Linked DNA regions of Metabacillus sp. KUDC1714. The protein of the gene in region 1 interacts with the protein of each later gene in a pairwise test. Links are inferred from orthologs where the notes say so. Each region holds a gene or a part of one and is shown in the gene's direction. Other genes may lie near its edges.

Region 1 (3,289 bases):
ATTAAAATTACGAAAAAAACACATTGATTCTACCTAGGAATCATGTGTTTTTTTGTTTAAGCAACATCTATTCTTACTTTAACTAATACATAGTTCGTAATATAAATGCAAACATTAATATATAGAAATCATTCATACACAGAAGTTTTTAGCTCATTTATCAATAAAAGCCCTTTATTTGAAGGAGTTGAGTTTAGAATGACAGTTGAAGAAGGGATAAAACAAACAGAAAAGGCCTATCAACTGATTAAAGAAGGACATACAATGATGTCTGATGCAGTTGTTAATGCCTTTTTATTTACTTGGCAATGGTGGTTAGGAATTGGCTTAATTATTCTCCCTTGGATTTTTTGGTTAATGTTCAGAAAAAGGGAAAGTACCGGTCGATTACTATTCGCTGGCGTTATTACAATGATGCTATCAATAACGATTGACCTTATTGCGAGTTCTTTAGGACTATGGACTTATCCGGTAAAGTTTTCACCTATAGCATCTCAGCTATTTCTTCCTTATCATTTTTCATTAGCACCAGTTGCCATTATGTTTTTTCTGCAAATTAAGCCAAACGCTAATCCATTCATAAAGAGTATTATCTTTTCTGCTTTGGCAGCCTTTATCGGAATGAATGCATTTGATATGCTTGGTTTTTATAATCCGAAAGGTTGGTCAACATTTTATGACTTCTTTATTTATCTCTTCTTGTTTTTTATAGCGTATTGGTTTAGTCGGATGGATAGCTTCAAAAAACTAAATGAGGATGATTGATGTTCGTATATCTGAATAGAAACACTTGTAGAAGGATATCTTTCAAAACAGTGCCTTTAAAGAGCTGGTCAAACCAAGCTCTTTTTTCAATTTGACCACAAAAGCTTATCCAAATACATCTCTATACTCTCATACATGCGATTCTGTTTTGATCATGATAAGATAAAACTATCCTACGATAAGAAAGGAAGTTCCTATGAAAAACGAGATTGTTGAAAGATTTACTAATTACGTTAAAGTGGATACCCAATCAAACGAAAACAATGAATCCTGTCCATCAACACCTGGTCAGCTGACACTTGCGAATATGCTTGTTAAGGAGTTAAACGAGATTGGTATGAAAGAAGTCTCGATTGATGAAAACGGATACGTGATGGCTACTCTTCCATCAAACACTGAAAAGCAAGTCCCAACAATCGGATTTCTAGCACATGTGGATACAGCAACTGATTTTACAGGTACAAACGTTAAGCCACAAATAGTTGAAAATTATGATGGAAACGACATAGTTTTAAATCAGCCATTACATATTGTTCTTTCTCCTACTCATTACCCGAATCTAGTTAATTATAAAGGACATACACTCATTACAACGGATGGTACAACACTTTTAGGTGCTGATAATAAAGCTGGAATTACAGAAATTATGACGGCGATGGCATATCTAATCAAGCATCCAGAAATTAAGCACGGAAAAATCAGAGTGGCCTTTACACCTGATGAGGAAATTGGAAGGGGACCACATAAATTTGATGTAGCTGCATTTGGTGCTGATTTTGCCTACACAGTGGATGGTGGCCCTCTCGGTGAACTTCAATATGAAAGCTTTAACGCTGCTGCCGCCAAGATTACCTTTAAAGGAAATAATGTCCACCCTGGAACAGCTAAAGGAAAAATGATCAATTCAGCCAAGATCGCGATGGCGTTTAATAGCAAGCTCCCAGCAATGGAAGCACCTGAATTTACAGAAGGCTATGAAGGCTTCTATCACTTACTAACAATAACTGGTGATGTCGAAGAAACAAAGCTTCACTATATCATTCGCGATTTCGATAAACAGCATTTTCAAGTAAGGAAAGATAAAATGGTTGAACTTGTCGAGGAATTCAAAACAGTGTATGGACAGGAAACTATTATTTTAGAATTAAATGATCAATACTTTAATATGAAGGATAAAATTGAGCCAGTTAAGTACATTGTTGATATTGCTCATGAAGCAATGGAGAATTTAGGTATAAAGCCAATCGTTGAACCAATTCGAGGCGGCACTGATGGATCCCAGCTTTCCTATATGGGACTGCCAACACCGAATATCTTTACCGGTGGCGAGAACTTCCACGGTAAATTTGAATTTATCTCAGTTGAAAATATGATCCAAGCAACAAATACAGTCATTGAAATTGTTAAGTTGTTTGAAGAACGAGCAGGTAAATAAATATGTATAATCACAGGGGATTTTGTCGATAGATTCCTAATTTCGAACCTAACTCCATAATCTTTTCAAGAGAAAAAGGACTAAGCATACAAAAAAATGTTTGGTCCTCTTTTGTTGTTTTATGTTAATCTAGGCAGTCGCCGTTACAGATTTTTCAAGGGCTACATAGGTATAAGTCTAATAAGAAAAAGGGGCGTTTCTCATGTATCAACACTATTCACCTCAAAACGCACTGCCACCTGGTTATTATATGTATTCAAATTTATTGCCACATACAATGATGACAACTTCTCCAGCTTATACAATCAAAATGGAGCCTATCTTTTTTGATCATTTATTACTCCATCTTAATAAAAGGCTGTTTTCGCAAACTTTGTTGCTTTTAAAATAGTATTGGGTTGGTTGATTGCAGCGAGAGGATGCTCGCTTTCCGTGGGGCGGGCGATGAGCCTCCTCAGCGCGAAGCGCCTGCGGGGTCTCATCTGTCCCGCTACTCCCACAGGAGTCTCGCACCTTCCGCACCAATCACCCTAATCAGTTTTGTTCAAAAACAACAATCTTTTAGAAAAGAGCCTAATAAAAAAATTAAAGTAGTATTAGTAAACGGTTCCTTAGAAGGAATGTTAACCGGTGTTGCTATAGACCATCTCCAACTAACAATTGACGGGGAAAATTATTATGTGCGTTATCCACAGGTGGTGTATTTTAAGAAGGCTGGCTAGGTTCTATTTTTGACAGAGCTGATTATAAAGCAAATAGCTGCTTAGAATAGAAGAGTTCTTTGTCTACTATCCATGAACGGCTATTTATTTTAGTTCAAATTAAGTAAATAGGAATTAATTTTGATATTTATCCTTCATTTCATCGCCCTTTTCATCGATTTCTTCCTTCATACTCTTACCTTCTGTTTCAACTGCTTCAATTAACTCTTTATATCGTTCATTGTATTCATCTAAGATCTTATGCCTTTGCTGAATAAGGCTTCCTACCTCTTCTCTTACTTCAGAGCTAATTCGTTCCTTATTTTGCAAGTAGTAGATTGCATCCTCCAAATGATTTTTCTCTGCGTAGGTTAAATTTGAATAGTCA
Region 2 (3,286 bases), 610 kb from region 1 along the record:
TCGTTTCTACCCTGGTGAAGAAAAGAATGATCCAGAACTAGCAAAAGCATTTGCTGACTTAGCAGATATTTATGTTAATGACGCATTTGGCGCTGCTCACCGTGCACATGCTTCAACTGAAGGAATTGCAAAACATATTCCAGCTGTTGCAGGCTTCTTAATGGAAAAAGAGCTTGAAGTATTAGGTAAAGCTTTATCAAATCCTGAACGCCCCTTTACAGCGATTATCGGTGGTGCGAAAGTTAAGGATAAAATTGGTGTTATTCAACACTTACTTGATAAAGTTGATAACTTAATCGTCGGTGGTGGATTAGCTTATACATTCATCAAAGCATTAGGCCATGATGTAGGTAAATCACTTTTAGAAGAAGATAAAATAGATTTAGCAAAATCATTCCTAGAACAAGCAAAAGAAAAAGGCGTTAATTTCTACGTGCCTGTTGATGTCGTTGTTGCAGATGATTTCTCAAATGACGCAAATACTCAAATTGTACCAATCGACAGCATTCCTAGTGATTGGGAAGGTCTTGATGCAGGTCCAAAAACACGCGAAATCTATGCGGATGTTATTAAAAAATCTAAATTAGTTATTTGGAATGGACCAATGGGTGTGTTTGAATTAGATGCATTTGCAGGTGGTACGAAGGCTGTTGCCGAAGCACTTGCTGAAGCAAATGATACATATTCAGTAATCGGAGGAGGAGATTCAGCAGCGGCTGTAGAAAAGTTTGAGTTGGCAGATAAAATGAGCCATATTTCTACAGGCGGTGGAGCTTCTCTTGAATTTATGGAAGGTAAAGAACTTCCAGGTGTTGTGGCATTAAACGATAAATAAGAAAAGCGGAAGCGACCGTTTAGCGACGTAGAAAAAAGAGCACGCCGAATGAGATAAAGCGAGACTTCCATCAGTGGTTTTCTGATGGATAGCGAGACTTATCGGACCTTTACGGACAGTTATTATTTACTGACCGTTTAGGTGCGGCAAAGGAAACACGAAGAGCGTAAGCGATTCGATGTTGACTTAGCGTATAAGGAGTGTGAAGTTCACTAGTCGTTGGGAGCTGGAGCTAGACACGAAACTAATTATAAAATCGTGTCTCAAGTTTTATGTTTGTAAAATAAGAAACCAAGATTAGTCGCGACATCTTGACTATTATTTTTACACAAGCATTTACCTTCATTTTTTATCGTGGCGTTATTAGTCATAGGAAATTTGAAAAGGGACGGTGTAATCGTGAGAAAACCAATTATTGCAGGTAACTGGAAAATGAACAAAGTATCTTCTGAAGCAAGAAGCTTTGTTGAAGAAGTAAAAGGTTTAGTACCTACTGCAGCTAATGTTGACTCAGTAGTATGTGCTCCAGCACTATTTTTAGAAAGCCTAGTAGGCTTAACTGAAGGTAGTGACCTAAAAGTAGGTGCGCAAAACATGCACTTTGAAGGAAATGGCGCATTCACTGGCGAAATTAGTCCAGTAGCACTTAAAGATTTAGGTGTTAGCTATGTTGTTTTAGGGCATTCAGAGCGTAGAGAAATGTTTGCTGAAACAGATGAAACAGTTAACAAGAAAACACTAGCTGCTTTCAAACATGGTTTAACTCCAATTGTTTGCTGTGGTGAAACGTTAGAAGAACGTGAATCTGGTAAGACAAATGATCTTGTAGGTGAACAAGTGAAACAAGCATTACAAGGTTTAACTGAAGAGCAAGTAACTCAAACTGTTATTGCGTATGAACCAATTTGGGCTATTGGAACTGGCAAATCTTCATCTGCTCAAGATGCAAATGAAGTATGTGCACATATCCGCCAAGTTGTTGGTGAGCAATTTTCACAAGCTGCTGCACAAGCTGTACGTATTCAATACGGTGGTAGTGTAAAGCCTGAAAATATTAAAGAATATATGGCGCAACCTGATATCGATGGTGCACTAGTCGGTGGAGCAAGTTTAGAAGCACAATCCTTCCTTCAGCTTTTGGAGGCAAGTAGCAATGAGTAAAGCACCAGTTGCACTAATTATTCTTGACGGCTTTGCTTGCCGTGAAGAATCGAAAGGAAATGCAGTTGCTCATGCTAAGAAGCCAAACTTTGACCGTTTCTGGAATCAGTATCCACATTCGCAATTAACGGCTTCTGGTGAAGCGGTAGGTCTTCCTGAAGGACAAATGGGGAACTCTGAAGTAGGGCACTTAAATATTGGTGCAGGTCGTGTTGTGTATCAAAGCTTAACACGTGTAAACGTAGCAATTCGTGAAGGAGAATTTGAAAAAAATGAAACTTTCACAGCTGCTATTGATCATGTAAAACAAAACGGTACAAACCTACATTTATTTGGTCTATTATCAGATGGTGGCGTTCATAGTCATATCCAGCATTTATATGCTCTTTTGCAGCTTGCAGCTAAAGAAGGCGTGAAAAATGTGTACATCCATGGCTTCCTTGATGGTCGTGATGTAGGACCAAAAACTGCTAAAACATACTTGAATGATTTACTAGAAAAAATCACAGAATACGGTGTCGGGGAAATTGCGACTTTATCAGGACGTTACTACTCAATGGACCGCGATAAGCGTTGGGACCGTGTAGAAAAATCATACCGTTCAATGGTGTACGGAGAAGGTCCTACTTACAGTACTCCAATGGAATGTATCGATGATTCTTATAACAATGGTATTTTCGATGAATTCGTACTTCCATCTGTTATGACGAAGGAAGACGGTTCACCTGTTGCAACTCTAAGTGATAACGATGCGGTAATTTTCTATAATTTCCGTCCAGACCGTGCAATACAAATTTCAAACACGTTTACAAATGAAGATTTCCGTTCATTTGATCGTGGAGAAAAACATCCTAAGAACTTACACTTTGTTTGTTTAACACATTTTAGTGAAACAGTTGATGGATATGTTGCTTTTAAACCAACAAACTTAGATAATACAATTGGAGAAGTGTTAGCACAAAATAATTTAACACAACTTCGTATTGCAGAAACTGAAAAATATCCACACGTAACCTTCTTTATGAGTGGTGGTCGTGAAGAGAAGTTTCCAGGTGAAGAGCGTATTTTAATTGCTTCACCAAAGGTTGCAACTTATGATCTTCAGCCAGAAATGAGTGCATATGAAGTAACGGACGCGTTACTTGCCGAAATTGAAGCTGATAAATTTGATGCAATCCTTTTAAACTTTGCAAATCCAGATATGGTAGGACATTCTGGAATGCTAGAGCCAACAATTAAAGCAATTGAAACAGTTGATGAGTGTCTTGGAAAAATAGTTGATGCAATCAT

What was found.
Region 2: the proteins of pepT (region 1) and tpiA interact in binary tests that used the Escherichia coli proteins (3 or more experiments, as listed by UniProt). The link is inferred for Metabacillus sp. KUDC1714 from one-to-one orthologs.

What each region holds. Positions count from the first base shown.
Region 1 is NZ_CP055263.1:1,822,074-1,825,362, forward strand. Bases 127-3,080 are described here. They hold pepT (peptidase T), read left to right. Parts: upstream 127-961; coding sequence 962-2,200; downstream 2,201-3,080. Other genes in these bases: HUW50_RS08630 (CBO0543 family protein), read left to right, coding at 199-765; HUW50_RS08640 (hypothetical protein), read left to right, coding at 2,403-2,591; HUW50_RS27505 (DUF2642 domain-containing protein), read left to right, coding at 2,620-2,922; HUW50_RS08650 (VWA domain-containing protein), read right to left, coding at 3,037-3,080. In the rest of the region: more of HUW50_RS08650, read right to left, coding at 3,081-3,289. UniProt on the Escherichia coli protein: Cleaves the N-terminal amino acid of tripeptides.
Region 2 is NZ_CP055263.1:1,214,231-1,217,516, reverse strand. The notes cover bases 165-3,115. They hold tpiA (triose-phosphate isomerase), read left to right. Parts: upstream 165-1,234; coding sequence 1,235-1,996; downstream 1,997-3,115. Other genes in these bases: gpmI (2,3-bisphosphoglycerate-independent phosphoglycerate mutase), read left to right, coding at 1,989-3,115; HUW50_RS05910 (phosphoglycerate kinase), read left to right, coding at 165-835. Also shown: more of HUW50_RS05910, read left to right, coding at 1-164; more of gpmI, read left to right, coding at 3,116-3,286. UniProt on the Escherichia coli protein: Involved in the gluconeogenesis. Catalyzes stereospecifically the conversion of dihydroxyacetone phosphate (DHAP) to D-glyceraldehyde-3-phosphate (G3P).